DNA from 4 places in the Raoultella sp. genome. Region 2 is predicted to be linked to each of the others. Evidence: predicted binding sites of a transcription regulator. Region 2 holds the regulator's gene; each other region holds the start of a gene.

Evidence for each region. The regulator Fur, encoded in region 2, represses iron uptake genes when iron is present. The targets are predictions, from matches to a motif close to ATAATAATGAGAACNACTATCAA.
Region 1: the regulator Fur is predicted to act here: its motif matches at 3,552-3,574, upstream of sodA (superoxide dismutase [Mn]).
Region 3: the regulator Fur is predicted to act here: its motif matches at 2,092-2,114, upstream of ACZAHD_RS00130 (siderophore-interacting protein).
Region 4: the regulator Fur is predicted to act here: its motif matches at 3,570-3,592, upstream of ACZAHD_RS13515 (TonB-dependent siderophore receptor).

Annotation. Positions count from the first base shown of each region.
Region 1 is NZ_JBCNNS010000081.1:7,628-15,595, reverse strand. Features, by position in the region: gene cpxR (envelope stress response regulator transcription factor CpxR) at 1-623, shown strand, start outside; gene cpxA (envelope stress sensor histidine kinase CpxA) at 620-1,993, shown strand; gene yiiM (6-hydroxyaminopurine reductase) at 2,111-2,785, opposite strand; gene sodA (superoxide dismutase [Mn]) at 2,857-3,477, opposite strand; gene ACZAHD_RS14830 (oligosaccharide MFS transporter) at 3,842-5,107, opposite strand; gene ACZAHD_RS14825 (alpha-galactosidase) at 5,149-7,272, opposite strand; gene ACZAHD_RS14820 (substrate-binding domain-containing protein) at 7,386-7,968, opposite strand, start outside.
Region 2 is NZ_JBCNNS010000017.1:42,330-50,297, reverse strand. Features, by position in the region: gene ybfF (esterase) at 1-305, shown strand, start outside; gene ybfE (LexA regulated protein) at 439-732, shown strand; gene fldA (flavodoxin FldA) at 883-1,413, shown strand; gene fur (ferric iron uptake transcriptional regulator) at 1,713-2,165, shown strand; gene tcuR (tricarballylate utilization LysR family transcriptional regulator TcuR) at 2,302-3,228, shown strand; gene tcuA (FAD-dependent tricarballylate dehydrogenase TcuA) at 3,326-4,729, shown strand; gene tcuB (tricarballylate utilization 4Fe-4S protein TcuB) at 4,716-5,855, shown strand; gene tcuC (tricarballylate/proton symporter TcuC) at 5,911-7,206, shown strand; gene ACZAHD_RS04720 (ChiQ/YbfN family lipoprotein) at 7,259-7,591, opposite strand; gene chiP (chitoporin ChiP) at 7,639-7,968, opposite strand, start outside.
Region 3 is NZ_JBCNNS010000001.1:13,852-21,819, reverse strand. Features, by position in the region: gene ygjG (putrescine aminotransferase) at 1-1,108, opposite strand, end outside; gene ACZAHD_RS00135 (PadR family transcriptional regulator) at 1,364-1,927, opposite strand; gene ACZAHD_RS00130 (siderophore-interacting protein) at 2,163-2,936, shown strand; partial or broken gene ACZAHD_RS00125 (dihydroxyacetone kinase) at 3,165-3,352, opposite strand; gene dhaM (dihydroxyacetone kinase phosphoryl donor subunit DhaM) at 3,443-4,864, opposite strand; gene dhaL (dihydroxyacetone kinase subunit DhaL) at 4,875-5,507, opposite strand; gene dhaK (dihydroxyacetone kinase subunit DhaK) at 5,518-6,588, opposite strand; gene ACZAHD_RS00105 (glycerol dehydrogenase) at 7,182-7,968, shown strand, end outside.
Region 4 is NZ_JBCNNS010000069.1:10,978-18,945, reverse strand. Features, by position in the region: gene ACZAHD_RS13525 (NAD(P)/FAD-dependent oxidoreductase) at 1-416, shown strand, start outside; gene ACZAHD_RS13520 (glycine zipper 2TM domain-containing protein) at 673-1,212, shown strand; gene ACZAHD_RS13515 (TonB-dependent siderophore receptor) at 1,268-3,454, opposite strand; gene ACZAHD_RS13510 (TetR/AcrR family transcriptional regulator) at 3,697-4,332, opposite strand; gene bhsA (multiple stress resistance protein BhsA) at 4,579-4,836, shown strand; gene ldtC (L,D-transpeptidase LdtC) at 5,048-6,010, opposite strand; gene mfd (transcription-repair coupling factor) at 6,180-7,968, opposite strand, start outside.

The DNA of each region.
Region 1 (7,968 bases), on a different contig from region 2:
TTAACGTGCTCGTGGCCCATGACGGGGAACAGGCGCTGGCCCTTCTGGACGACAGCATCGATTTACTTTTGCTTGATGTGATGATGCCGAAGAAAAACGGTATCGATACGCTTAAAGAGTTACGTCAGACACACCAAACCCCGGTTATCATGCTAACCGCCCGCGGCAGCGAGCTGGATCGCGTTCTCGGCCTCGAGCTGGGCGCGGATGATTACTTGCCTAAGCCCTTCAACGATCGTGAGCTGGTGGCGCGTATACGCGCGATTCTGCGACGTTCTCACTGGAGTGAGCAGCAGCAAACCACCGAAGCCGGTTCCCCGACCCTGGAAGTTGACGCCTTGAGCCTCAACCCTGGCCGCCAGGAAGCCAATTTCGATGGTCAGACCCTGGAACTGACCGGCACGGAGTTCACCCTGCTCTACCTGCTGGCGCAACATCTTGGCCAGGTTGTCTCTCGTGAACATCTGAGCCAGGAAGTCCTGGGAAAACGCCTGACGCCGTTCGATCGCGCCATCGACATGCATATTTCCAATCTGCGTCGTAAGTTGCCGGAACGCAAAGATGGCCATCCGTGGTTTAAAACCCTGCGCGGACGCGGCTACCTGATGGTTTCGGCTTCATGATAGGAAGTTTAACCGCACGCATCTTCGCTATTTTCTGGCTCACGCTGGCGCTGGTGTTGATGCTGGTTCTGATGTTGCCCAAGCTGGACTCGCGCCAGATGACCGAACTGCTGGAGAGCGAACAGCGGCAGGGCACCATGATCGAACAGCACGTCGAGGCCGAACTGGCGACCGATCCCCCCAATGACCTGATGTGGTGGCGTCGGCTATTTCGCGCTATCGATAAGTGGGCTCCGCCGGGGCAGCGTTTACTGCTGGTAACCAGCGAAGGCCGCGTTATCGGTGCAGAACGCAACGAAATGCAGATCATTCGCAACTTTATCGGCCAGGCCGATAATGCCGATCATCCGCAGAAAAAACGCTATGGCCGTCTGGAGATGGTCGGGCCGTTTTCCGTCAGGGATGGGGAAGATAATTACCAGCTCTATCTGATCCGCCCTGCAAGCACATCCCAGTCAGACTTTATCAACCTGTTGTTCGACCGCCCGTTGCTCCTGCTTATCGTTACGATGCTGGTCAGTTCGCCGCTGCTGCTGTGGCTGGCGTGGAGTCTGGCCAAACCGGCTCGCAAATTGAAAAACGCCGCCGATGAGGTCGCCCAGGGCAACCTGCGTCAACATCCGGAACTGGAAGCTGGTCCGCAGGAGTTTTTAGCCGCCGGAGCCAGTTTTAACCAGATGGTCACGGCGCTGGAACGTATGATGACCGGTCAGCAGCGCCTGTTGTCCGATATTTCCCACGAGCTGCGTACGCCGCTCACGCGCCTGCAGCTGGGAACGGCCTTACTGCGCCGTCGCAGTGGTGAGAGCAAAGAGCTTGAGCGTATTGAGACCGAGGCCCACCGGCTGGACAGTATGATTAACGATCTGCTGGTGATGTCGCGCAATCAGGCGAACAACGCGCTGGTCAGTGAAACGGTGAAAGCCAATCAGTTGTGGGGCGAAGTACTGGATAACGCGGCATTTGAAGCCGAACAGGTGGGAAAATCCTTCACCGTCGAGTATCCGCCGGGCCCCTGGCCGTTGTACGGCAATCCCAATGCGCTGGAAAGCGCACTGGAAAATATCGTACGTAACGCGTTGCGCTACTCGCACACCAAAATTTCGGTCAGTTTTTCGGTGGATAAAGACGGCATCACGGTTAACGTCGATGATGACGGCCCGGGCGTCAGTCCGGAGGATCGTGAGCAGATTTTCCGTCCGTTCTATCGTACCGACGAGGCGCGCGATCGCGAGTCCGGCGGCACAGGTCTGGGGCTGGCGATTGTTGAGGCCGCGATTCAGCAGCATCGCGGCTGGGTCAAAGCCGATGACAGCCCGTTAGGCGGTTTGCGCTTGACCATCTGGCTGCCGCTGTATAAACGGACCTGATGAGTATGTGTCCCGGATTACACTACGCTTATCCGGGCTATACGAATTCACAAACGTTGGTGGACAGGTCGCTTTGTAGCCTGGGCAAAGCGCGTCAGCGCTACGGCCCGCGGGGAATCATTTGCCCCACAATCTGCGTGAATGGTCTTCTATCTGTCCGCTCAGGCGCCGCTTCTGCAGGGTACGGCTCCAGCTCACCGACAACCCAGCCGCCGAGAGCAGACGATGGTATTGTTCATCATCGAACGGCATATGCCAGACAATGGCACCCGCCTCATGGACGCTCACATCGCTTAGCCGGGAAACCAGCTCCAGCGGCGCATCGCCGGATACCCGTCCGCCCGCCACGACCCGATACAGCCAGCCGGTTTTACCGCTGTTCTGCATAAGCTGCGCCATATCGCTGACGGCAAAGTGATCGTTAAGCTTGAAGCACGGTGAACGCGGCTGCGTCACCTGAATCAGCGCCTCTCCCCAGCGGAAGATGTCGCCGATACAGACGTCTTTTTCCGTCAGTCCTTCGGTCGAGAGATTCTCGCCAAACGCCGGAGCGCAGAAAAGATCCGCCTGCTGCGGAAGTTCAAGAGCCCAATGGGCGTAGTGTTCACGAGGATAGTGGCACAGCGCGCGGTCCGGCCCGCCATGTATTTTCTTCTCCGCCTGTTCATCTCCCTCCAGCCCCAGTTCGCCGAGGGTCAGTTCACCATCGATCTGAATTTTACCGATGGCGCTTGGACGGCGGCCGTCGTAATCCCTTACCTTGCCCACAAAGACATTCACCGGATAGTGCATCGCCGCTCCTTTGCTGCGGATATAAAAAAAGCGAGTCATCAGACTCGCTTCTCGTTCAGCACAATGCAACCTTATTTTTTGGCGGCAAAACGCGCTGCTGCTTCGTCCCAGTTAACCACGTTCCAGAACTCTTTGATGTAGTCCGGACGACGGTTCTGGAATTTCAGGTAGTAAGCGTGTTCCCAAACATCCAGGCCCAGAATCGGGAAGCCGGAAGCGCCGGAGATAGCTTCGCCCATCAGCGGGGAGTCCTGGTTAGCGGTCGAAACCACGGCCAGTTTGTCGCCCTTCAGCACCAGCCATGCCCAGCCAGAACCAAAGCGGGTCGCTGCCGCTTTTTCAAATTCCGCTTTGAAGTTGTCAACGGAACCGAAATCACGTTCGATAGCGGCTTTCAGGTCGCCCTGCAGGGTGGTACCGGTTTTCAGACCTTTCCAGAACAAGCTGTGGTTAGCGTGGCCGCCCGCGTTGTTACGCAGCACGGTTTTTTTGTCAGCCGGCAGCTGATCCAGTTTGGTGATCAGTTCTTCAGCAGACAGATTAGCAAATTCCGGCAGGCTCTCCAGCGCAGCGTTGGCGTTGTTAACATAGGCCTGATGATGTTTAGTGTGATGGATTTCCATCGTCTGCTTATCAAAGTGTGGTTCCAGGGCGTCATAAGCGTACGGCAGGGCTGGCAGTGTATAACTCATAATCATCTCCATTATTGTCGAGCGGCAGGAAGTGTTAATGCCGCGTAAGCAGTTGGTTCATTATAGTTAATTAAATGATATTGAAAACGCTTATCAATGCCGTATTTTTAATAAGGTTATAACCGCAGGGTATACCCACATTTTTGTGAGCTGGAACAAGTGATTACGTTGTTGGTTGCCAGAGTCCGCCTTCACATGGCAACAGTCTGAAGGCGAGAAAACTGACTGATTTTTACACTCATCGTATCGGAAGAAGATTTACCCGATAAAAAAACAGATGTGGATAAAATCAATGAATCACGCGATTACGATGGGTGTTTTTACGCATTTGCCAGGCGCGGCCACGCCGCGCTCTGTCCGGGAATCAGGTCGTCATCGCCTTGCCCTCAACGCTGCCCAGGGCGGCTTTACCCGACAGCGTGAACGCCGAGATAACCGTCACCACCAGCGCGATACCACCGAGGATAAGATAGGTGTCCTGGAAGCCAATCCGGTCATACATATTGCCGGCAAACGCGGAGAGGAAAATCGCTGCCACCTGTTTGGCAAACTGAAAACCGACCAGGTAGATCGTCGCCGACAGGCGAGTATCGAAAACGCCGGTGATGTACTTAAATGCTCCCACCAGCAGGAACGGCACTTCCAGCGCATGGAGCATTTTCAGCGCCACCACTTCAGTAGCCGTCGTGGCGAATGATGAACCGATCATCCTTGCCGCCATCACCATCCCGGCAATCAGCAGCGTATTCTTCGCGCCGATGCGGTTAATAATCCATGGTGAGCAGAACATAATAATGGCATTGCAAATCTCCCCGGCAGTGGTCGCAAAACCAAACGCCCGGGTTCCCGCTTCCGGCGTAGCGAAGTAGGACTTAAAGAAAGTGGCAAACTGCTGATCGAACACGTCATAGACGCAAGCCACGCCAACCACATACAAAATAAACATCCACATTTTCCGCTGGCGGAACATGCGTACCGCGGTTTTCAAATCCACGGCGGAACGATTGGCCCCCAGGGAATCCAGCACCTGGGTTGCCTGGCTGGCCTGCGGTTTAGCTATCGTCACCAGTATCAGCAGCAGCAAGGCCGCGGCCGATCCCATCCAGAAAACCCATTCCGGATTGACGCTAAACAACATGCCCGCCGTGGTCGCACACAATGCCCATCCCAGGCAGCCGAAGGTACGCGCTTTACCGTACTCAAACCCGCTATTCCGGCTGACGCGCTCGATGTACGCCTCCATCGCTCCGGCGCCCGCGGAAAACACAAAACCGATATAAGCGCCGCCGCTTAACGCGCCGGCCCAGATATTGGTTTTTAATAACGGAGCAAACACGTAGAGGAAGAACGGCGCAATCAGCACCAACAGGACGGAGACGACCCACATCAGATGCTTCTTTAGCCCCAGCTTATCCGAGATAACGCCCAGCACCGGCTGAAAACAAATCGCAAACAGAGACAGGCTGGAAAACACAATGCCGGTTTCGGTTTTGTTCAGGCCGATAACGTCCGATAGCCAGATCGGCAGAAACGGAAAACAGGTGGCCATGATGAAAAAGTAGAGAAAGAAGAACAGCCCGAAAATCCAGAAGTTAGGGTTGTTTTTATGGGTACAGGCGGTCGGGTTCATTTTACATTCCTCAATAAGGGCCGCCGGGCGGCCCATTGCCATCACACGCGTTGCAGACCAATCAGAATGGCGCTTTCCGGGTCAAGAATGGGCAACGCCAGGCCCGCCTGTTGCAACCACTCACCGCTTACGGTCTGCGGTGAGGTCATCCACGCCGGTAGCTTGCGCATGGTGTGGCCGCCCTCCCCCGTTATCTGAATATTGGGGTGATCAAGGAGCGTAATGTGATACCGCGCACCCGCCTCCAGACCTGCAATGCGCAGCGGCGCCATCAGGCTGTAATCCGGCATTGCCAGCTGGCTCACCAGAAACAGCGCCTGACGCTTATCCTCACTGACCACGCCTTGCGCGAGGGTTGTGGTGTCCGGCATGTCCAGCCGCCACTGCACGCCACGGTGAATCACGTCGCGCCACTGCTTATGCAGCGCCGCATACTTACGGTAGCCGGCACGCTCCTGTTCATCGGCGCTCACCGGATCCAGCTCCAGCCCCATATGACCAAACAGCGCGGTCAGACCACGAAAAGCAATGCTGTGCTGACGGAAAGTGGCGTGACAGTGGCGGTTGCCGATATGCGCCCCTATTACTTCCGGCGGAAAGAAGTAGCTCATGCCGCGCTGGATGGTATTCCGCTCCAGCGCATCGTTATTGTCGGAAGCCCAGAAGCGATGGCTACGTTTAAGCACCTCGTAATCAATGCGCCCACCGCCAGAAGAGCAGGATTCAAACTCAATGTGCGGGAACCGGGCCACTAAGGTATCCAGCAGGCGATAAAACTGGCGGGTTTGCGCGTCGGCCGCCGCTTTGCCGTTATGCGCCGGCTGCACTAGCTCGCGGTTCATATCCCACTTCACGTAATCAACCGCATGCTCGCCCAGCAGCCAGCTCATCCGCTCCAGCAGATAGTCAAAGGCCTGAGGGATATTCAGGTTCAGAACATACTGATGACGTCCGGTCGGCACCGTGTAGCCCGGCAGCGCAAGTACCCAGTCCGGGTGCGCGCGATAGAGATCCGAATTTGGGTTAATCATTTCCGGTTCAACCCAGATGCCAAACTCCATGCCCAGTGATTTCACATGTTCAATTACCGGCGTCAGACCATTAGGGTATTTCTTCTCATCAAGATACCAGTCGCCGAGCGCCGCCCAGTCGTCGTTGCGCCCTTTAAACCAGCCGTCGTCGATGATAAAACGCTCGACGCCCAGCGCCGCCGCCTCATCCGCCATACGCATGATGTATTGCGGGTCATGGTCGAAGTAAATCCCTTCCCAGGTATTGAGATGCACCGGTCGTGGTTTATTGCCCGGAAAACGAATGATCTGCTCACGCAGATAGCGGTGGAACTGCTGACTCATGCCGTTCAGCCCCTGCGCGGAATAGCTGGCATAGAGGCTGGGTGTCCACAATGTTTCCTCTTCTGCGAGGGCTATTTCGCCCGGCAGATACAAGGCTTCCGCCTGCAGGTAGCGGCGACCGTCGGTTTTCACCTCCGCCCGCAGACGGTGGTTGCCGCTCCAACCCAGATGTACTCCCCAGACCTCTCCCTCCATTTCGCAAAACGCCGGGCTGCCAGTAATCAGCGCCGGGAAATGTTCGTGGGAAGTGCGACCACGGCGATTTTCCAGCACAAAACTGTCATGCTCGAGGGTCAGACGATGCGGCTGAAATTCGCGAATCCACCGGCCGTGGAACGCCATAACTTCGCGGGCGCGCTCGGCAACCGGCAGCGTCACGGCCAGCCGATCGACCTGCCAGGGCTGCGGGCGAAGATTGGTTAAGCCATGTCGGACGCGCAGGACGCCGCTGCTATCAAGCTCAATGTCGCTATCCAGACGCAGACCGGCCTGCCTGTCTTCGCCGATCAGCGTCAGGCACTGCCCCTCCTGGAAAACCCCGGTAGTAACAAAGACCGGCGAACCATCCAGCCCCTGACGATGCCCTTCAATTCCCGGCGCGCCGAACAACCCGTGACCCGGCTCGGCCATTAAGGTGAGCGGCGAATCAACATCAAGGCGACCGTTGGCGATCGGGCGAGCAAGCGTAGCAGCATCCTGCGGCGAAAAGTGAGCTAAATGCGGCCCCCAGTAGATAATTTCGGCGAACGGCTGGGTTTTGATCACCACATCAACCGTGGCGCTTTGCAGACGTAAAATCGAATCAGACATCGGACATCTCCACAACAAGGAATGCCTTACTGTTGATCCGAAACGTTTCGGTAAACAATCAAAACGTTTCGGATCCGTGATCGAGTGCAGAAATTAACGTTGCGGAAAGACGATCAGGCGGTTGCGCCTGGGATGAATTCAGGTTGCCAGAGCACCTGTAAAGAGGAGAGGTCGTCACCGGCGATTAGCCGCCGGACCATCTCAGCAATCTGCCGACCGACGCCCTGACGGGTGGACTGAATGACGGCAGCGACCTGAGTGTCGATAATGCTGTCCTGCGGCAATCCGTCATAAACCACTAATGACACGCGGCTATCGCCGGTCAGTCGACCCAGTTGTGAGAGCGCCATTGCCGCGCCATCTCCGTGGGTATTGCAGTCAGTGACGATCGCCGTCGGCGGCTCCGGCAGGCGCAAAAGCTCCAGCGTAGCCTGGTATCCGCCGCGTCGAGTGGGCGGCACGCTGCGCAGCCAGCTTTCGGACAGACCGGCTTCGCGCAAGGCGTCCAGATAACCGTTACGTCGCTGAGTGATAAACGCCTGGCTGTTGTTTTCCCCCAGCAGGGCGATCCGCCGATGGCCCTGGCTGATTAAGTGGCGGGTCGCGCGATACGTCCCGGCATAATTATCGAAATCAAACCAGGCGTAGGGCTGCGGCAGGCGGCTGCGGCCAAGAGCGAGGAAAGGAAATCCGGAG
Region 2 (7,968 bases):
GCGTAATTCAGTTTCTGCTGAAATCTTTTGTTGACGGCCAGTGGCGCTTTAATGTGCCGGTATTATGGGATCAATATCCGCACATCGTGGGCTGGCACACGGTTCCCGCCTGGCCCCATCCGACCTTGTTCATTCCGGGGGGCAACTCTCCCTACGTCACCGATGACTACCGCGATACCCTGCTCGCCCAGTTCCCGCAGGCGCGGGCGCACGTCATCGCCGGTGCCGGCCACTGGGTACATGCGGAGAAACCGGAAGCCGTCCTGCGCGCTATTCGTCGCTATCTAACCGCTTTGCAGGCTTAACTGACTAAAAACTGCCCGACCGCGCTGCAGAATGCCCGCGGTCGTTGGCGCAGCGGTTCGCCTGATGTATTATGGCGCGCTATCTGTGTCGGCTATAGCCCGGCAACTTGTTTCCCCGAAGTCACTCTGAATCATGGCAAAAGAACAAACGGACCGTACGACATTAGATTTGTTCGCAACCGAGCGTCGCCCGGGTAGACCAAAGACCAATCCGCTTTCGCGCGATGAACAACTGCGCATAAATAAACGCAATCAGCTCAAACGCGATAAAGTTCGCGGCCTGAAGCGTGTGGAGTTAAAGCTCAACGCTGAAGCGGTTGATGCGCTCAACGAACTGGCGGAAGCTCGCAATATGAACCGCAGCGATTTGATCGAAGAGATGCTAATGAACCAGCTGGCAACCCTGCGCGGTTGGGACAAAGCCTGAAAATCCTTAAAAAAAAGACTTTCATGTAGCAGAGTGTGCAGTCGGGCGTGATTGCTGTTTCCGCGCCCTCCCCTGTTCTGCTATGATTGCCTTTATCTGCGGGCATTACGCCACTACCACATCATTAAGTTTCAAGAGGTTATTTTACTCATGGCAATCATCGGCATCTTTTTTGGCAGCGACACGGGCAACACCGAGAATATTGCAAAAATGATTCAGAAGCAGCTTGGTAAAGATGTTGCTGATGTTCACGACATTGCCAAGAGCAGTAAAGAAGATCTGCAAGCCTACGATATCCTGCTGCTCGGCATTCCGACCTGGTACTACGGTGAAGCTCAGTGCGACTGGGATGATTTTTTCCCGACGCTGGAAGAGGTCGACTTTAACGGTAAACTGGTTGCGCTGTTTGGCTGCGGCGATCAGGAAGACTACGCGGAATACTTCTGTGACGCGCTGGGCACCATCCGCGATATCATTGAGCCGCACGGCGCCACCATCGTTGGCCACTGGCCAACTGCGGGCTATCATTTTGAAGCCTCTAAAGGCCTGGCGGATGACGATCATTTTGTCGGTCTGGCTATCGATGAAGACCGCCAGCCGGAACTGACCAACGAACGCGTGGATAAATGGGTTAAGCAGGTCGCTGAAGAACTGCACCTCGAAGAGATCAAAAACGCCTGATGCCGGATGATTGTGTGGCGTTATCATAAATTTTCGCCGCATTAATAGATAGAAGCAATCAAACAAATAGCTACAAGTTTTTAACTTTTAATCACATATCTGTACAATGTCCTCTGATTTAACGAGGTCAGGTGACGCAGTTTGTAGCTGGTGCCTCGTTTTTGACAGCATACAAGGCCCGATACTTGCAGTTTTCATTTGACGATGGCAGTTCTATAATGAGACGCATTGCATCGGGTGATTCTCTGTATTACTTCCGCTGATGGAAGTAGATCGTTTAGCAACAGGACAGATTCCGCATGACTGACAACAATACCGCATTAAAGAAGGCTGGCCTGAAAGTCACACTTCCACGATTAAAAATCCTGGAAGTCCTGCAGGAACCGGATAACCATCACGTCAGTGCGGAAGATTTATACAAGCGCCTGATCGACATGGGTGAAGAGATTGGTCTCGCTACTGTTTATCGCGTGCTGAACCAGTTCGACGATGCTGGCATTGTGACTCGCCACAACTTCGAAGGCGGTAAATCTGTTTTCGAACTGACCCAGCAGCATCATCACGATCACCTTATTTGCCTCGATTGTGGCAAAGTGATCGAATTCAGCGATGAGTCTATCGAAGCGCGTCAGCGTGAAATCGCCCACCGTCATGGCATCCGCCTGACCAACCACAGCCTGTACCTTTACGGTCACTGTGCGGAAGGCGACTGCCGTGAAGATGAACATGCACACGACGCGCAGGAAAAGTAATTTTCCTGCCGCGTTAAGCGCAAAAAGCCAACCTGACAGTTGGCTTTTTTTATGCGTGGAATCTGCCGCTCGACCTTCCCTCCCGGGCGATGTTGCTTTACTGTGAAATTCCTTTCCGTCTTACCCGAGAATCGACATGGAACTTCGTCAGCTACGTTACTTCGTCCGGATTGTGGAAACCGGCAGCATGGGCAGCGCTGCGCTCGATCTCAATATTGGCGTCTCGGCGCTCAGCCAGCAAATGACACGCCTGGAAAATGAACTCTCCATTCGCCTGCTGCAGCGCACCTCACGCGGCGTCACTCCCACCAATGCTGGCCTGGCCTTTTACTCTCAGGCGCAGCTGGCGCTACGCCATGCTGATGATGCGATCCTTGCTGCCCGGGAAGCTCGCCTGTCCGGGCACGTCAGCGTCGGCATGGCTCCCAGCACCGCATCAATACTGGGGATGCCTTTTATTAATGCGATGCGGGAAAGCTATGCTGATGTGCGCCTGCACGTCGTGGAAAGTCTCTCCGGCAATCTGGAACGAATGATCAACACCCGCCAAATTGATTTAGCCGTCGTTTTCCAGAAAGAGAAAATCCTGCGCTGGAGCGCCAGACCCATCCTCGAAGAACGGCTATTTTTGATTGGAACCTACGCCGTACTGACCGAGATTGCTGACGACACCATTTCCCCCTCGCAGCTGGCGAATATTCCCCTGATTATGCCCAGTCAGGGTCACGGCCTGCGCGGCAGGCTAGAGGCTATCAGCCAGGAACATGCCCTGAAGCTGGACATTGCCGCCGAAATTGATGGTCTGACCCTACTGATGCGCGCCGTGCGCAGCGGTCTTGGAGCGACACTGCAGCCCGGGGCTGCAATTTCCCACCTTGATAAAGAGGCATTAAGAGTGATCGGCGTCCATAACCCGATACTCAGTCGCCCCAACTTTTTAGTGAGCCTGTCTGACGATGAGCTCACTCCGGCAGGCCTCGCCGCCCGCGTGGTGCTCAGCAAAGTCATGCGCCAGCTGGTGGAAACTGGCCACTGGCCTGGGGCCACTCTTTACGCCAACTAAAGAGGTCTTTAGCCGAGCAGCATAGCGCCCACACAACTCCTGCGTATACATTTCAATTACAGATTTAACAATTGGTTAAAGAGTAATGGAGTCTACGATGGTTGATGTACTGGTGATTGGCGGAGGCAATGCCGCGTTATGTGCCGCCTTAACCGCCCGCGAAGCAGGAGCGTCGGTGCTGTTGCTTGAGGCTGCCCCACGCGAATGGCGCGGGGGAAATTCCCAGCATACCCGCAATTTACGCTGCATGCACGATGCGCCGCAGGATGTGCTGGTGGACAGCTATACCGAAGAGGAATTCTGGCAGGATCTCTGGCGAGTCACCGAAGGCAATACCAATGAAGCGCTGGCGCGTCTGGTGATCCGCACCTCGTCGCAATGTCGCGACTGGATGCGCCAGCACGGCGTTAACTTTCAGCCTCCCCTCTCCGGGGCACTGCACGTGGCGCGGACCAATGCGTTCTTCATGGGTGGCGGCAAAGCCCTGGTGAATGCCTACTACCGGAGCGCGGAAAAGCTGGGCGTACAAATTCGTTACAATACGCCGGTGCAGGCGCTTGAGCTACGCAACGGCACGTTTGTCGCAGCCATCGCGGGAGAGGAGCGCATTGCCGCCAAATCCTGCGTACTTGCTGCCGGTGGTTTCGAATCCAACCGCCAATGGCTCCGTGAAGCCTGGGGGGAAAACGCGCGCGGCGAGTGGCCTGCCGATAACTTTCTCATTCGCGGCACCCGCTTTAATCAGGGGGTACTGCTCAAATTTATGATCGATGCTGGTGCAGATATTATCGGCGATCCCTCTCAGTCGCACTGCGTGGCGATTGATGCCAGAGCACCGCTGTATGACGGTGGCATCTGTACCCGCGTGGACTGTGTCTCGTTAGGGGTGGTGGTTAACCGTGACGCGGATCGCTTTTATGATGAAGGCGAAGATTTCTGGCCGAAGCGTTACGCCATCTGGGGACGTCTTGTTGCCCACCAGCCGGGGCAAATTGGTTATTCCATTATCGACAGTAAAGCGATCGGCCACTTTATGCCGCCGGTTTTCCCTGGCGCGCAGGCTAATACGCTGGAAGAACTGGCCCGCCAGCTAGGCCTGGATGCTATGCGCTTTACCCACACGGTGAATCAATACAATCAGGCCTGCCAGCCGGGACAATTCGATCATACCACCCTTGATAACTGCGTAACGGCCGGTCTGACGCCGCCGAAAACTCACTGGGCACGCCCGATCGATACCCCGCCTTACTACGGATATGCCCTGAGACCGGGGATAACTTTCACCTATCTGGGGCTGAAAGTGAATGAACATGCGGCGGTTCACTTCGCCGGACAGCCAAGCCGCAATCTGTTCGTTGCTGGCGAGATGATGGCCGGCAACGTGCTTGGTAAAGGCTATACCGCAGGCGTTGGCATGTCTATCGGCACGACCTTTGGGCGTATCGCCGGCAAAGAGGCCGCCCTGGCCGCAGGTAAGGAGGCGCACCATGAAGCCGCTTGAGAAATTAATCATCGAGGCTCAAATTCTTAGCGAGCCAGAAGCAGAAGTCGAACGCGTCATGCAGGTCTGTAATGCCTGTCGCTATTGTGAAGGCTTTTGCGCGGTGTTCCCGGCGATGACCCAGCGCCTTGAATTCGGTAAAGCAGATATTAATTATCTGGCGAACCTGTGCCACAACTGCGGTGCCTGTCTGCATGCCTGTCAGTACGCGCCGCCGCATGAATTTGCGATTAACGTGCCGAAGGCGATGGCAGAAGTCAGGCTGGAAACGTATCAACATTATGCCCAACCAGCCGCTTTCGGCGCGCTGTATCGCCGGGCGGGCGTGACCGTTACGCTGACGCTGGTCTTTGGCCTGATTCTCTTTTTACTCCTCGCGATGGGGTTGAAAGGCTCGCTGATTCATCCCCCTTTAGCGGGCGATTTCTACCAAATCTTCCCGCACAGTCTGCTGGCGTGGATGTTTGGTTCGGTGTTTATTGTGGCGATCGGTTTGCTCATGGCGGGCGTTGTCCGCTTCTGGCGAGAGATCTCTCCCGGCACGCCGCGCTCCGCAGACATTGCCGAGGCCTCACACAACGCGTTGACGCTGAAATATCTTGATGGCGGACACGGCAAGGGCTGTAACGAAGCGGATGATGCCTTTACGTTAATGCGCCGTCGCTTTCACCACTTCACCTTCTACGGTTTTATGCTCTGTTTCACTGCTACCCTGGTTGCGACGGGATATCACTACTTCGCCGGTTGGGAAGCGCCCTACCCGTTTTTCAGCGTTCCGGTGCTCCTCGGCACGCTGGGCGGTATTGGTCTTGTTGTCGGCCCGGCGGGCCTGCTGTGGCTGAATCTGAAACGCTCAGCGCTGCATGGCGACCCGCGGCAGAAGCCGATGGATCGCGGCTTTATATTGCTGCTGTTGCTGACCAGTCTGACTGGCCTGGGACTACTGGCGGGGAGAGAAACATCGTGGATGGGTATTCTGCTCGCCATCCATCTCGGCGTGGTCATGGCACTCTTTTTGACTATCCCTTACGGAAAATTTGCCCACGGATTTTACCGCTGCGCTTCTTTACTCAAATGGGCGATAGAGAAGCGCCGTGGAAAGCAAACGGGGGTCGCTGGCGACTAACCCACACACTCTTACCTCTATAAATACAAGATAAAGACAATGGAGAGCAAACCCTATGACTCAATCCACATCGCGCGCCGGAACCTTCGGCGCAATACTGCGTGTGACCAGCGGTAATTTCCTCGAACAGTTCGACTTTTTTCTGTTCGGTTTTTACGCTACCTATATCGCAAAGACCTTCTTCCCGGCGGAGAGTGAGTTCGCCGCATTAATGTTGACCTTTGCCGTTTTTGGCTCCGGTTTTTTGATGCGCCCTATCGGGGCTATTGTGCTGGGCGCCTATATCGACAGAATCGGTCGACGCAAAGGGCTAATGGTGACCCTGGCGATCATGGGCTGTGGCACGCTGCTGATCGCCCTGGTTCCCGGTTATCAAACCATCGGCATCCTGGCACCAGTGTTGGTTTTACTGGGGCGGTTGCTACAGGGGTTTTCCGCTGGCGTGGAGTTAGGCGGGGTTTCCGTTTATCTCTCTGAGATCGCCACGCCAGGAAATAAAGGCTTCTATACCAGCTGGCAGTCTGCCAGCCAACAGGTGGCGATCGTCTTTGCTGCACTGATTGGCTACGCTCTGAACGCCACGCTGGGGCACGATGAGATTTCCGAATGGGGCTGGCGGATCCCCTTCTTTATTGGCTGTATGATTATTCCGCTAATTTTTGTTTTACGCCGCTCGCTCCAGGAAACGGAAGCCTTTTTACATCGGACCCATCGTCCTGACACCCAGGAGATTTTCACCACGATGGCTAAAAACTGGCGCATCATCGGCGCTGGCACTCTGCTGGTGGCGATGACGACAACCACATTTTATTTTATAACCGTCTATACCCCGACCTATGGAAGAACGGTTTTGCACCTCAGCGCGCGGGATAGCCTGATTGTCACGATGCTGGTTGGCATTTCCAACTTTATCTGGTTACCAATCGGCGGCGCAATTTCCGATCGCATCGGGCGTCGCCCGGTGCTAATGGGCATTACCATACTTGCTCTGCTCACCACATGGCCAATGATGAACTGGCTTACCGCCGCGCCGGATTTCACGCGTATGACGCTGGTGCTGCTCTGGTTCTCGTTCTTTTTTGGTATGTACAACGGCGCAATGGTTGCTGCACTCACCGAGGTGATGCCTGTGTATGTGCGCACCGTGGGCTTTTCACTCGCGTTCAGCCTCGCCACCGCCATTTTCGGCGGCCTGACGCCGGCTGTCTCTACCGCACTGGTTCAGATGACTGGCGATAAGAGTTCACCGGGATGGTGGTTGATGTTCGCCGCACTGTGCGGACTCGCCGCTACCGCGATGCTGTTTGGTCGTCTCAGTCGCAATTATCAACCGGCGGAACATAAACTCTGAAACGCCAACGGGCGGAGATAATACTCCGCCCGTTTTCTTACTGTCGCCCGTTTTATTTCGTCGTGTTGTTGCTGCGAATCTCTTTCCAGATGCGATCGCAACGCGCTTTCACCGCCTGGTCGTTACCGGTACGGGTTGCCTGAATACACTGTTGGTAATCCAGAACGCGCACGCTTTCCTGGTTGGCAAACGCCTGATGCTGTTTCTCTTCTTTCAGCACGTCCAGAACGCTCTGACAGGCCTGAACCTTGTCCGGGTTGCCTTCCGCCGTATTGATACAAGCGCTATAAGCCTCTTTTAGTTTCGTATCTTCCTTCGGCGCGGGAGCCTGCGTACAGGCTGTCAGGCCCGATGCCATAACCGCGATGAGCAATAGCTTCTTCATAATTAACCTCTCAGGTTTGCGGCAGGTTTATGCCTGCCGCAGCGGCATCAGAAAATAGTGAACGGAGCGATAACCACGAACTTCACGTCACGCTCATCCTGGAAGATGTTGCCATAGCCACCGCTCCAGCTCGGGATATCGGAGTGGTTGTCGTATTGGGTAAAATGCAGTTTAAACAACGTTCCTTTGGCCCGACCGTCCTGTACGGTGTACATGGCATCCAGGCTATACGCGGACTCTTCCAGACGTTTGTCCGGATTGTAGTAGGCGTCTGGTGTGGACATTCTGCCCGGTTTGGCATCCCAAGCGTAAACGTATGACGCGCCAAACGCCCAGCCCGGCATATTCCAGTTTTTCATGTCATACATCGCGCCGAA
Region 3 (7,968 bases), on a different contig from region 2:
AACCGTCCAGCAGCAGATCGCCTTTCTGTTCCGCCTGGGCCGGCAGATTCTGCGTCAGCAGGACGTTAATGGTGGCCAGCGCCGCGGCACAGGCCAGCGGGTTGCCGCCGAAGGTGGTGGTGTGCAGGAACGGGTTGTCGAACAGCACTGAAAACACCTCTTCGGTCGCCACCGTCGCGCCAATCGGCATCACGCCGCCGCCGAGCGCTTTGGCGAGGCACAGAATGTCCGGCTGGACGTTCTCGTGCTCGCAGGCAAACATCTTGCCGGTACGCCCCATGCCGGTCTGCACTTCGTCGAGAATCAGCAGCGCGCCAAACTCATCGCACAGCTTACGCACCGCGGGCAGGTAGCCCTGCGGCGGCAGGATCACGCCCCCTTCGCCCTGTATCGGCTCAAGGATCACCGCCGCCACATCATCACCGGTTTTCTTACACTCACTCAGCAACGTACGCATCGCGTTGATGTCGCCGAACGGTACATGACGGAATCCCGGCAGCAGCGGCATGAAAGGCTTACGGAAAGTGGATTTGGCGGTGGCCGAGAGTGCGCCCAGCGATTTACCATGGAAAGCGCCGCTGGTGGCGACAAACGTAAATTTACCGCGCGGCGACTGATAGGCTTTCGCGAGCTTCAATGCCGCTTCGACCGATTCTGTGCCGCTGTTACAGAAGAAGCTGTATTTCAGTTTACCGGGGGTTAAAGCAGCCAGCGTTTTTGCCAGCATGGCCCGCAGCGGGTCAAGCAGTTCCTGGCTATGAAGAGGTTGTTTAGCGAGCTGATGCTCGACGGCGGAAATCACAACTGGATTACGGTGCCCTACATTAAAAATTCCAAAACCACCCAGACAATCGACAAACTCTTGTCCCTGAGTGTCGACAAGCGTATTTAACCCTCCCGCTTGCCACTCTACGGCTCCGTAATCCCCGCCAGCAGTAACCGATTTTCGGTACTCTAAAAAACCGGGATTCACATGCTCTTTAAAATATTCTCTGACCTCCTGGTTAAGTGCTTTCATCTCCTCATGATCAAGCGTTCGCTTCTCAATGAGATTCAGTGCGTGTGCGCTACAGGCCAGAGCCGATGCGCTGGAAGGTAACCTGTTCAAAATGAGCTCCTGGGACGGGCGTATCACATGATACTGAATTAAGTATTGCAGGGATTACGCCACTTCGGCACGGCAGCTGAAAATCAGGATAAACGCAGCGCGAAAACGAATTTGTGCAAAATTTAATCTCATAGTGATATTTTTGGCATGTTTTACTCCTGAGCGGGTAAGGCAAGCTACCGGGAGTATTCCGCCGCGTGCGTCGCGGCGGTGCAGGTTGCTCAAAATGAGGGCAGGGGAGGCGGCGCGGGAAGATTAATCGAGCTGGGAAATCTCCATGGCCGCGCGGTCAATGACGGCGACAATCTGTTTCAACTGGGCTTCGCTGAGAGGCTGCTGGTTAACTTTTAAATTCAGTACGGCTTTAAAGTTCTCCAGAGCCCGCTTCATTTGTGGGTTTTTACGCAGTTCACAGCCGACCATACGGGCCTGCAAACGTTCCTGGATATGGCCGAGCTGTTCCAGATTCCCGGCATGCAGAAGGCTGCCCTCTGCGGTTATGGCGATTTTTTTGCGGCCATTTTCCTCTTCGACGCTGATAAAACCCTGATCCTGAAGGAGATCGAGAGTTGGATAGATCACGCCCGGACTTGGGCTGTAGTGACCCTGGGTCAGGTTTTCTATCTCTTTAATCAACTCGTAGCCGTGGCTGGCGTTGCGGGTGAGGATGTCGAGGATCACCAGACGCAGTTCGCCATGGCCGAAGAAACGCTGACGGCGTCCGCCACCGCCGCCACCCCGGCGGCTATGCTCCCCGCGTTCGCTGTGTTCACCGTGGTGGCTACGTGGTCCACGACCTTCTTCATGATGATGTCGCATAGTTTTCTCCTGTGTATCTTGATATATCTAATTTATATCTAAAAATTAATAATTAGCAAGTATGAATAGGAATTTTTAATAATTATTTGATTTTAAATGTTTTTATTATGTGATTTATATTTTTTTCTTTTTGCTATGGCTATATCAGAAAAAACTTGCATTCTTTTTTAATGGCAATCATTATCATTTGTGTAAAGTTTAGATATATCTATAAATTTCACGAAGGCGAATGACGATGATAAAAATGAAAGTACCTCAGTACCCGAAACGGGTTCGTAATGCGCTGCGTTTTCGCGAGTTAACCGTGTTGCGCGTTGAGCGCGTTGGCACCGCCTTCCAGCGTATTGTGCTGGGCGGAGACGCGCTGGAGGGATTTGTCTCTCAGGGGTTTGACGACCATACCAAACTCTTTTTTCCGCAAGCCGGCACCACATTTACGCCGCCGCAGGTGACCGAAGAGGGCATTAACTGGGGCGAGGGCCCCCGTCCGGCGACCCGTGATTATACGCCGCTGTATGATGCCGAACGGCATGAACTGGCGTATGACTTCTTTATTCACGACGGCGGTATTGCCAGCCGCTGGGCGCTGGCGGCAAACGTCGGCGATAAGCTGGTGATTGGCGGCCCGCGCGGTTCGCTGGTGGTGCCCGAAGATTATGCCTGGCAACTGTATGTCTGTGATGAATCCGGGATGCCTGCGCTACGCCGCCGTCTGCTGGGCCTCAGTCGCTTGCCCGTGCGCCCGCAGGTGACGGCGCTGGTGACGATCGGCGAGGCGTCGTATAAAGATTATCTGGCGGATCTGCAGGACTTTAATATTGAGTGGATCATCGGCCATCATTTATCCGCCGTGGCTGAACGTCTGGCGCAGGTTAGCGTAGCTGCGGAAGATTACTTTATTTGGGTGACCGGTGAAGGCGCGGTGGTGAAATCGCTGCTCGGTCGGTTTGAAAATGACGAAATTGACCCGCAACTGGTGCGCTCCCAGGCCTACTGGCACAGTAAATAGGCCGGGTTACGGCAGGAGGCCGGAGCGATCCCCGAGCGGCGGCATCAACGCCTTGCCTGAGCTGCCGGCCCCAGGCTAAGCGCGCCGTCGGTGATGTTCATGCGCTTAGAAGAAAAGGCGCTTACCCGCACTGTTTTTCCTCCAGGGTTTTCAAAATCTGTGCGACCGCATGGGCACCTGGGTCCATATTGCCCAGCAGGCTGTCGCTGTTGAAGTACGACGTGCGCCCGGCTCATGGCCGGAGCCGCCGCCGGAGATGACGGGACGTTACTTTTGTTGAGATCGCGACGAACGACCACGCGAATCGTCGGGTCGTTCTCCAGACGCGCCAGGTTGTTCCACGGGCAGTCAATACTCGTACTTTCAATGACATCGTCGACGAGTCGGGGGCGCTGATTAAAAAAGAATTGAGACATAACGGTTCCTGGAGGTTGAGCGAAAACAGAATCCCCGGAGGCGTAGCCTCCGGCATGAAGAATGAACGACAGAAAGTAATGAAGAGATCGTCAGGTACGGATCACGCGTTTTTCGGCGACATCGAGCGTAAGAGGTTCACCATCGCGTATCGGCTTCAGGGTATCTCCCTGCTGGCACAGGCAGGCGATTCCGGCCTGACGAGCGATAATCGCGCCGTGGGATGCCTCGCTCCCTTCCCGCAGACAAATCCCTTTGACCCGATAGGGATCCAACTGCAAGACGGTGGAAGGAAAGAGATCGTCGGCGATGATAATCGTCGGCTCATGCACTGCCAGCGGCTCCTCGCTGCCGCCTTGCAGATGGCGCAAAATCCGGTGGCACAGATCGTCGATATCAATATAGCGCGCTTGCAAATAGGCATCGTCCAACTGGCGATACTGCTGGCTGAGATCGGCCAGTACCTGATACCACGCCCACTCCGCATTGCATCGTTCCTGGCGCAGGATGTCGCAGGCGGCTTCATAGAGGTCAGGATCGTCGAGCAGCGTGTGGTGGCCGGAGAAAATGGCCGCAATATCGGCAGAATAGCGCTCTTCCGCCAGCGTGGTCAGCGCATTGAGATCGTCCAGCGTCTGGCCGATCGCCTGTTGCAGGCGCCGCTGTTCATTAGCGATATCGGCGCCGTTTTGCCGTACTGGCCGGGCGCCAGGCAGCGGATAGCGGAGCGCTTTTCCCTGCACGCGCTCGGCGGGGGGAGTCAACACCGCTGGCGCGGCGTCTGGCTGCTCGCCAAAGTTCTCCGCCGCCAGCGCCTGAAATGCCGCCAGCGCCGCTTTGGCATCCGGCCCGCGGGCTAGCAGCCTTAATGTATCGTTGCAGCGTACCTGCAACAGGGCAATCTGGTTAATGCTGTCCGGTGAGACGCATTTGCCGCCTTTCTCCAGCAGCAGATCGGCATTGAATCCGGATAATGCAGCAACCAGCCTCGATGCCGGACGAACGTGTAAGCCGTTATGGTTTTTAATGACCACCGAGACGGACTCGCCGCTCAGATCGTCGGCCATCGGCGTGGCCTGTGGGCCGTTCTGTACGAGCGATGGTAACCCCAGCTGTACGCGCTTAGCCTCCAGGGCGTTCATGGCGTCGGCGATCACTTTATCGATATCCGATCCGGTGGCGGCGCTGACTGTTGCCGCCAGAGTGCCCTCGACCAACGGCGCGGCGCACAGGCGAACCTTCGCCGCGATCGTCGGATCGAGGAGATCCAGCGCGGTTTCTGCGCTGAGCAGGGCGCTGCCGATATCCATCATCACCAGCACGTGGTCGCTATCGGCAACGGATTCAATAGCCTCCATCACCTTAACGGGATCGGTGCCGATCGGGTTTTCAGGATCGTCAATGCCAGCGGCGATCGCCAGTTTACAGCCACCGCCCGTTAGCATCTGCCGGGCCAGTTCTCCGACACCTTCGCCCAGTCGGGCGCTATGAGAAACAATCACCAGGTTTACCATCGTGTTATCCTTACTCTTTGGCTGCTGCAGCCAGCTCCTGAATCATGAACATCACCGAGGTTGCGCCAGGATCTTGATGACCGATGCTGCGTTCGCCGAGGTAACTCGCGCGGCCTTTGCGGGCCTGCATGGTGATAGTGGAACGGGCGGCTTCCTCCGCTTGTGTCGCGGCAGCATCCAGCGCGTGCTGAACCGACAGGTGTTGTTCGCTGGACTGGCGCAGTGACTCGACGACCGGAAGCCAGACGTCGCACATGGTTTTATCGCCGGGTTCCGCTTTCCCCCGGTTGACCACCCCGTCCGCCCCTTCGCGCATCATCTGGTGCAACTCGTCGAGGGTCAGACTCTGATGAGCTTGCGTTACCTGGGCTGCACGAATAAAGAAAGTACCGAACAGCGGGCCGCTGGCGCCTCCGACGTTGGAGAGCAACGTCATTCCGGTGTTCTTAAGAATAAAACCGATGTCTTTATCGGCAATGGACGGCAGTTTTTCCACCACCTTGCTGAAGCCGCGATACATATTCAGACCGTGGTCGGCATCACCAATCTCTTTATCCAGGCCGGTTAAAAAATCTTTCTCTTTGGTGAAAATGTCGCCGCAGCGATAAAGCCAGTTAACGATTTGCGTTCTGTTCAGTGACATGTCGTGCTCCTTAATGGCCCCAGTTCAGCGCCGGGGTGTGAACGGGGGCATCCCATAATGCCAGCGTGTCGTCATCGACTTTCAGCAGAGTGAGGGAGAAGCCCACCATATCCAGCGAGGTACAGTAGCTGCCGATGAGGTTGCGTTCGATAGTGATGCCGTTCTCCTCGCAGCGCGTGGCCAGGCGGTTGTATACGCCGTACAGCTCCGACAGCGGGGTGGCACCAAGATTATTGACCAGGGCGACGACACGGTCGCCCTTTTGCAGCGCCTGTTTGCTTTGTGTGACGTCCTGCCAGTTTCCTTTGACCATATCCCATTGACGTAGCGTGCGGCTGTAGGTGCCGTTCTCCAGCAGGGTGTCGAACATCTCATCGACGGTGCGATCGAGAGAACTGAAAGGGCGACGGTCGATACCCGGTTCGCCGTGGATACCGACGCCGAACTCCATCTCATTCTCCTGTAATTCAAATGACGGCTGTCCGGCGGCCGGCACGGTGCAGGCGCCTAGCGCAACCCCGATGGAGTGACCGAGGTTGTTAAGCTTGCGGCCTAACGTTGCGCAGGCCTCCAGCGAATCGCCGCGTTCGGCGGCCGCGCCGACCAGCTTCTCAACCAGCACGGTGTTGGCGACGCCGCGGCGTCCGGCGGTGTAGAGGCTGTCTTTGACCGCCACGTCGTCGTCGATCACCACGGTGGTCACCTTGACGCCGCTTTCGTGCAGCAACTCGGTGGCGGTTTCGAAATTGAGGATATCCCCGGTGTAGTTTTTGATGATCAGCAGCACACCTTCGCCGCCGTCGATATTCATCGCGCACTCGAACATTTTATCCGGGGTCGGGGAGGTGAAAATCTCGCCCGGACAGGCGCCGGCAAGCATACCTTTGCCAATATAGCCGCAGTGCATCGGCTCATGTCCACTGCCGCCGCCGGAGAGCAGCGCCACTTTCCCGGCGACCGGCGCATCGGCGCGGGTGACATAAACCGGGTCCTGGTGCAGCGTTAATTCAGGATGGGCTCTGGCAAGGCCAAGCAGTTGTTCACTCAGGACATCTTCGACACGGTTAATCAGTTTTTTCATTATTTATGCTCCGTCGGAGTGATGCGATGCGACCTCTCTAGCCACGGAGGCGGTCATCGTGTAGGGGTTTCGTCTGGCGTAAAGAACCGCCCGGCGATGTCATGATTCTGGCTGAGTTAATGGAAAAAAAAATGTCGCGAAAACGAGTTTCATAACGGAACATGCTTATTAATTTTTGTTCCGTTATGAAACGTTATTGCCGATGAAAAGAGAAAAATGAGAGCTGAGGCTATTTTTTCGCTCTACGGTCATCGACGGTAACCGGGGCAACGGATGCTTTTTAATTTTTTTTCTGCTGTCGATGGCATCAGCATTGGCAGATTATCCGTTTTTTTCCGTAGCATGACGGCGAATGGACGGATCGGGATCGCAATCCCACCATTTTCCGGTAATTAATGTTCCAATATGGAACGTTAAAAAAATTCTCTGTTTCATATCAGAACGAAAACGGCAAAAATTTTTTTGTTCGACGCTCGCCCTACAGTGTTTGCATCGCTCCGGCCACGATCCCGTTTCCGCCATGAACCGCAGGCTGAACAGGATGACGCCAGGGCTCATCATGTAAAACATGCACTTATTTGAGGGTGAAAGGAATGCTAAAAGTTATTCAATCTCCGGCCAAATATCTTCAGGGCCCTGACGCATCCACGCTTTTTGGTCAGTATGCCAAAAATCTGGCGGACAGCTTTTTTGTCATTGCCGATGACTTCGTGATGAAGCTGGCGGGGGACAAAGTACTCAATGGCTTGCATAACCACGGTTTAAGCTGCCACGCGGCCCGTTTTAACGGCGAATGCAGTCACGCGGAGATCAACCGCCTGATTGCCATTCTGCAGCAGCACGGTTGCCGCGGCGTGGTGGGGATTGGCGGTGGGAAGACGCTCGATACCGCTAAAGCCATTGGCTTCTACCAGAAGCTGCCGGTGGTGGTGATCCCGACGATTGCCTCTACCGATGCGCCAACCAGCGCGCTGTCGGTTATTTACACCGAAGCCGGTGAGTTTGAAGAGTATCTGATCTATCCGAAAAACCCGGATATGGTGGTCATGGATACGGCAATTATTGCTAAAGCGCCGGTGCGTCTGCTGGTGGCCGGGATGGGCGATGCGCTCTCGACGTGGTTTGAAGCGAAGGCCTGCTTTGACGCCAGAGCGACCAGCATGGCTGGCGGACAGTCCACGGCGGCAGCGTTAAGCCTGGCCCGCCTGTGCTATGATACGCTGCTGGCCGAAGGTGAAAAAGCGCGCCTGGCGGCGCAGGCTGGCGTGGTGACGGATGCGCTGGAGCGCATTATCGAAGCCAACACCTACCTCAGCGGCATTGGGTTTGAAAGCAGCGGGCTCGCTGCGGCGCACGCCATTCATAACGGCTTCACCCTTC
Region 4 (7,968 bases), on a different contig from region 2:
TGGTTCAGCCAACGCTGCAAACGACGCTCGACCCGGATATTTATGCCATCGGCGACTGCGCATCCTGTGCGCGTCCTGAAGGCGGATTTGTACCACCGCGCGCCCAGGCGGCCCACCAGATGGCGACCTGTGCGCTGAATAATATTCTGGCGCAGATGAAAGACAAACCGTTGAAGTCCTACACCTATAAAGATCACGGTTCGCTGGTTTCGCTCTCCAACTACTCAACCGTGGGGAGCCTGATGGGTAACCTGATGCGCGGTTCGATGATGGTCGAAGGACGTATTGCGCGTTTTGTGTACATCTCTCTGTACCGTATGCACCAGATTGCGCTGCACGGCTACTGCAAGACTGGACTGATGATGCTGGTAGGTCGCATCAACCGCATTATTCGTCCGCGCCTGAAGCTGCACTGATTGTCTGTTTACCCCATTCCCGGACTGCGTCGGCAGGCCAGTTCGGGATGGCGGGCAGCGGCGAATACTGAGCCGGTTATCACCTTGCCGGCTCAATGACAGAATTTCCGTCTGCCATCTCGCGCACAATATCTCAGATTCCTCTGAATCCACTCCATTTTCCGCTTTTCCCCGCATTTTTCATCCGTATTCTCATTTGCAAGGTCCCTGGGTCGATAGCAAAATTGTTTCTATCAGCAACAAGGGAGGATACCCCGTGAATAAATCAATGTTAGCGGGTATAGGGATTGGCGTGGCTGCCGCGCTGGGTGTTGCAGCTGTCGCTGGTCTTAACGTCTTAGATCGTGGCCCGCAATATGCGCAAGTGGTGTCCAGTACACCGATAAAAGAGACCGTAAAAACTCCGCGTCAGGAATGCCGCAACGTTACCGTGACCCATCGTCGCCCGGTACAGGATGAAAACCGCATTGCCGGCTCCGTTCTTGGCGCTGTTGCCGGCGGGGTCATCGGCCATCAGTTTGGTGGCGGTCGTGGCCGCAGCGTGGCGACCGTGGTAGGCGCGCTGGGCGGCGGTTATGCCGGTAACCAGATTCAAGGGTCAATGCAGGAAGGAGACACCTACACCACCACACAGCAGCGCTGTAAAACGGTATACGACAAGTCGGATAAAATGCTGGGCTACGATGTGACCTACAAAATCGGCGAACAGCGGGGAAAAATCCGTATGGAACACGATCCCGGTACGCAAATTCCGCTGGACAGTAACGGCCAGCTGATCCTCAACAACAAAGCGTAAAAAAGACGTTAACAGTTATTTGCCCCTCTTGCACTCAGGCTGAGGGGCTTTTTTATCAGAAGCTTACGGCGTAGTTCAGGCCAAAGGTACGCCCACGACCTTTGTATTCATACAGTGAGCTGCTGCCGTAGGTCGGACTATACAGCAGCGGGGCGCGCTGTCCCCAGATGGTGACATAGTCTTCGTTCAGCAGGTTTTCGATGCTGAAGGTCAGTTTGCCCACCGGGAGCGCGTAGCTGCCGATAAAGTCTACGGTATTATAGCCGTCGAGCTTATTACCGCTGGCATCGCTCAAGTCGAACACCTGCTGGGTTTGTACGCGCAGTGACCACGGATCTGGCGCCCAGCCGACCCAGGCGGTGGCTTTGGATGGCGAAGCGAGTGTCACATCCCATTTTTGCCAGCTACCGTCACCCTTCACCTGGGATTTCAGCACGTTGAAGTTCGCACCGGTGCTCCAGTCGCTATCCGGGAAGAAGTAATCGACGGCTCCTTCCACGCCGTAAATACGCCGCTTGTCGGATTGCACGTTGATCGTCATATCGTTGCGGTTAACGACAATGGTTTTGTCCGAGGTGGAGTAGTATGCCGCCAGCTGTGTGCGTAGGTTATCACCGGTGTAACGCCAGCCCAGTTCGTACGAGTTGACTTTGATCCCTTGCAGCGGCGAATCCCCCACGTTGACGCTCGACTGCAGGGGATAGTTGCCGTTGACCGCCGCACCGTATTTGCCGATACCATAGTATTTACCCGGGTCCGGTAGCTCGACGCCCTGTGAGAAGTTAAACCAGGTCTGCTGGCGGTCGGTAAGGTGGGCGACAATGCCAGCGTTAAACAGGAAGTTATCATAATCCGTTTTACCGCCCGGGATAGCATCGGCCGATTTCACCTTGCCGCTGGCAACATCCTGCTGCTGGGCGTAGCCGACAAAATCATCAACCCGGTTTTCCGTCCACTGATAGCGCACGCCGCCGCTCAGGGTAAAAATATCATTCAGGTCATAGCTGCTCTGCAGGAACGGTGCCAGGTTAGTGATGCTGTATCCCGGGTAGCGTCCCGTCGTATAGATAGCCTCGTTGTACAGCCCGCCCGACGCCATCGATCTCTTCAGGTCGAAGAACATCTGGTTAGCATTGAAGGTCTCGTGGTCGGCATCCACTCCCCAGGTCAGGTCCCAGCCGTCAAGCGGTTGGCTGTTAAGGGTGATTTTCGCGCCGTACTGATCGGTATCCTGCTTTGACGCGGAGAAGCTGCTGACCTGACCTTTGGTCAGCGTCGGGAAGGGGTAAAAGGTCAGCGACTCGTCGCGATAATAGATCTGGCTGACCAGATTCTGGCCATAGAAGTCGGCATCGGAGTATTGCAGGCTAATCAGATGCCTTTCGGTACCGGGAACGCGGTCGGAATTGAGCCCATCGGTGGTATAGGCTTTGCCCTCACCGGTGACGGCTGACATGTTCTTGCCGAGATACAGACCGTAATCATCGCCCTGGCTTTTATAATATTGCGTCACCAGCTGCAGCTGACGGTTATCGTCAATGTTGATGGTGCCGGTCCCCATGACGTCCAGGCGATCTGAGTGCTGCAGACCGGTCTGAGTATTATCGAGGACCAGCGCATCGTTATTGCCATCGTACCAGCCGCCAAAACGCTGATATGCCACTGATAACCGCCCGGAAGCATGGTCTGTGCCGCCGCTGACCGCTGCGGCTACGCGTTCGTCATGATCGTTGCTGTTGGCAAATCCGCTTTTACCGCCCAGTTCCAGATCGACCTGGGGTTCCTGCTGCCCTTTTTTGGTCACAATATTGATAAGGCCGCCGGTACTACCGCCGCCGTACAACGAGGTAGCGCCGGAGATGACTTCAATATGATCAATGTTGAACGGGTCAATAGCGTCGAGCTGACGGCTGTCGGTACGGGAAGAGTTAAGGCGTACGCCGTCGATCAGCACCACGATAGCCCGTCCACGCATGTTCATCCCGTAGTTGGTTCGTCCCTGGCTGCTGACATCGATTCCGGGAATCAACTGGGCCAGGACGTCTTTGAACTCTTTTCCGCCCTGCACCTGTTGTTCTATCTCCTGGCCCTCAATAACCCAGGTGGTTTGTGCCATTTCGGCGACGGTGCGGTGAGTTCGGTTGGCGCTCACGATCATGTTTTCTTCATCAGCTTGCGCACCAAAAACGGGCAGAGCCGTGGCCAGCAGCAGTGGGTTGAGCACCCAGAGACGCTTGTTCATACACATTCCTTTTATGAGTTAACTGTATTCATGTTGTTTTTAGTTTTCGATGTGGGCGCATCGATTGTTACAGGTGGAAATAAACAGAAAAACTTGAGAGCGGATTTTGCACGTAGTGATTATTGTTATCAATATCATTTACAACAAAAATACGTGTAACGATGTGAAAACACTAATAAAGCAGGGGGTAAATCAGGGGGGGATGAAAACCCGGTGGCGAACGTCACCGGGGGAAACACAAATTAGTGCTGGAGGATTTGCGGCCACAGCCGCAGGGTAGTCTCGACGATTTGCATGAGCTTTGTGAAATCAGCCCCTTCGCGTGCGCTGATGGACATCCCTTGCAACACGCAGTTTAAGAACTGCGCCAGCTGTTGCACATCGCCGTTTTCCGGCAGCTCACCGCGCAGTTGCCGCTGCTGGAAGAATTGCGCCAGCGTTTGTTCCTGCATCGCGTGCCGCGACTTAATGGTATCGGCGATCGCGGTAGATGACGCCGCCAGCGCCGCGGAAGTATTGATCATAAAGCAGCCTGCCGGCGTGTCTTTGCTGGTAAAGCAAGTGGCAATGGCGGTGAAATAGTCCCGCAGCGCCCGATCGACAGTTTTTTCTTCGGCAAACAACAGCGCTTCGTGTCTGGCGGCAAAACGTGAAATATAGCGATCCAGAACCGCGCGAAATAACCCTTCCTTGTTGACGAACTCAGCGTACAGCGTCGGGGCTTTTGCCCCGGTCGCCTCCACCAGATCGGCAAGAGAAGTTGCCTCGTAGCCGTGTTGCCAGAAAAGTGCCATAGCCTTATCCAGCGCCGCTTCCTTGTCGAACACTTTGGGTCGGCCACGGCTTTTTTTTGTGCAACTTTGAACGTCAGTTGTCATGATGCCGCTGTACCTATGTTGGTTTGTTGAAGAGGCATTATAAAAATAAACGTGACAACCTTCCAGCGCTGAACCCGCAAAAATAAATAATTCATATATGTATGAATTTTAAGTTTTTTATAAATAAATGAACGATCGTTATAAAAATATATTGACGTGTGATGTGGGTCACATTATGATTTAACTATCGATCGTTAAGTTAATTCTTACGACCCTACTAAAATCATCTGCATAGGTATAATCATCATGAAAAACATCAAAACGCTGACGCTTGCCGCCGTGCTGAGTTCTCTTTCTTTCGCCAGCTTCGCGGCGGTTGAAGTGCAATCCACACCTGCGGGCCAACACAAAATCGGTACCGTTTCTGCTTCCGCCGGGACAAACCTGGGTTCGCTGGAAGACCAGTTGGCGCAGAAAGCGGAAGAAATGGGGGCGACCTCTTTCCGTATCACCTCAGTAACGGGTCCAAACACCCTGCACGGTACTGCAGTTATCTACAAATAAGTTTCGTTTTACCTCTGTCATGCCACTGACAAAACGCGACTCCTGACCCCTTTATCAGGCCGCGAGCAGTAAGTTGTTCTCTGTTATGCCACTTACGTGACGCGGTTTTCACCCCTTTATGAAACCGCGAAGCGTTTTTACCCTGCTTGTTATCCCATAAAAAAACCGCCTTCAGTCTATCTGCGGTTTTTTTATTTCTGTCATTAAGCACTTATAATGACTGTTCGCCCGCATTGTGATGGCGGGTAACGTCAATTGGCATGCCTGAACGCAGAGCCATCGCACGCTCCATTACCGTCTGGTTGGTCTGCGCGGCCTGCTTAAATGCCGTCATCTCAGGATTCAGGACTATCGGTAGCGTCTGCGGATCATCATTTAAGTGTCTGGACAGCGGCTGATGGATTTCCACCAGATGCCTGCCGTCAGGCTCCACGGATACTTTAACTGGCGTGTTGATAATATTGACTTTTGTCCCTGGAGTAACGGGGTTAAACAGGTTTTTGATGTCATCATCACGCAGGCGGATACAGCCGGAGCTCACACGCATTCCGATACCAAAATCGGCATTAGTGCCATGCAGCAGATAGACGCCACCGTAGGCCGCAAGGCGAATAGCATGATGGCCCATCGGGTTATCCGGCCCGGCAGGTACCACGCTCGGAAGCTCTATTCCCATCGCTTTATACCGTGCGCGAATATTGGCCGTCGGCGTCCAGGTTGGATTTGCACGCTTGTCGGAGACAGTGGTGACCATCGTTGGGGTAAGGGTATCGCCTCCCAACTGGCCGATACCGATAGGGTAGACGGTGACCTCATTTTTCCCCGGCGGGTAATAGTAGAGGCGAAGCTCGGCGAGATTAATCACCAGCCCTTCGCGCGGCGCTTCTGGCAGTAGCGCCTGGAGTGGAATGGTCAGTACGCTGCCGGCACGCGGAACGTAAGGATCGACGCCGGGATTCGCCTGAAGCAATGCCAGAAAGCCCACGTTGTATTTTTTAGCGATAGCCTCCAGAGAACCGCCGTTATTCTGGACGACGTGAAACTGATTTTGCCCGACGAGGCGGCTGCCAGAAGGCGGCAAGAGCCAGGTATTAGCGTGGGCGGGGAGGGCCAGAACGGTAGCAACGACCGCCATTGCCAGCCACAGAGGGAAACGCGACACGAAAGTAGTCATAATAAATAAGTGGTTATTTTTTATGAGGAAACAGGCGGGAATTATCGCGCGGGTATCTGTGGGGAAACCCTGGTGAATTGCAAAACATTTGTAAAGTTTACCGGGTGTAACGGCGATGGAAGAAAACAGGCAAGGAAGACGACGACGGACGCCGTCTTCCTTGCTGCGATTATGCGGTCGCGTTCTCTTCTAACTGACGCATAAACTGGCGGACCCACTCCATACGCGTTTTACGTTCGCCAAGTTCCTGCACGAACTTAAGCCGCGTCGGGCCATCCAGGCGGAAGTGCTGAGGCTGTTTTTGCAGCAGGCCAATCAGCCACACCGGGTTGACGTTGTTCTTTTCATTGAACTCAATCACGCCGCCTTTATCATTGCCCTCCAGCTTACGGACACCCAGTTTCTGCGCCTGTTGACGCAGGCGGGCGATATCCAGCAGGTTTCTCGCCGCATCCGGTAGCGGACCGAAGCGGTCGATCAGTTCGACTTTAATCTCTTCCAGATCGTGCTCATGCCTGGCGCTGGCAATCCGCTTATAGAACGAGAGTCGGGTATTCACATCCGGAATAAAGTCGTCCGGCAACAGTGAGGGCATACGCAGCTCAACTTCAGTCTGCTGGCTGGTCAGATCCTCAAGCGAAGGCTCGCGTCCGGCTTTCAGCGCATCGACAGCATTTTCCAGAAGCTCCATATAGAGCGAAAAACCGATGGTGGTCATCTGCCCGCTCTGATCTTCGCCCAGCAACTCGCCGGCACCGCGTATTTCGAGGTCATGCGTGGCCAGCGCGAAACCGGCGCCAAGATCCTCCAGCGAGGCGATGGCTTCCAGGCGCTTTTGCGCATCGGTGGTCATCGCTTTCGGGTGTGGCGTCAGCAGCCAGGCATAGGCCTGATGATGCGAACGGCCGACGCGTCCGCGCAACTGGTGCAACTGAGCCAGACCGAAATGGTCCGCGCGCTCGATGATAATGGTATTGGCGGTCGGGATATCGATCCCGGTCTCAATAATGGTGGTACAGACCAGCACGTTAAAACGCTGGTGGTGGAAATCATTCATTACCCGTTCCAGCTCGCGCTCGCGCATCTGCCCGTGACCGATGGCAATACGCGCCTCCGGTACCAGCTCCGCGAGTCGATCCGCTGCTTTCTGGATATTCTCTACGTCGTTATAGAGGTAGTAGACCTGGCCGCCGCGAAGCACTTCACGCAGAATCGCCTCGCGAACCACCAGCGAGTCATACTCCCGGACGAAGGTTTTCACCGCCAGACGGCGGGCGGGCGGCGTGGCAATAATCGACAGATCCCGCATGCCGCTCATTGCCATGTTCAGCGTGCGTGGAATCGGCGTGGCGGTCAGGGTCAGAATATCGACATCGGCCCGCATTGCTTTGATTCGCTCTTTGTGGCGGACCCCGAAGCGGTGCTCTTCATCGACGATCAGCAGCCCAAGGTCGCGCAGCTTGACTTCGCTTTGTAGCAGCTTGTGTGTGCCGATAAGAATATCGATTTTACCCTCGGCGGCCTGTTCAAGAATCTGCGCCTGCTCTTTAGCGCTGCGAAAGCGCGACAGCATTTCAATACGCACCGGCCAGTTGGCGAAGCGGTCGCAGAAGTTATCGAAGTGCTGCTGAGCGAGCAGGGTGGTCGGCACCAGGACCGCGACCTGCTTGTGGTTCTCCACCGCCAGGAAGGCGGCACGCATCGCCACTTCGGTTTTACCGAAGCCGACGTCGCCACAGACCAGACGGTCCATGGCCAGCGGTTGACACATGTCGCTGAGAACGGCGTTAATCGCCTGCGCCTGATCCGGCGTGGTTTCAAACGGGAAACCGTCGCAGAACAGCTGATACTGTTCGCGGTCGTACTTAAAGGCGAAGCCCGCTTTCGCCGCGCGCTGGGCGTAAATATCGAGCAGTTCCGCTGCCACATCGCGTACTTTTTCTGCCGCTTTCTGCCGC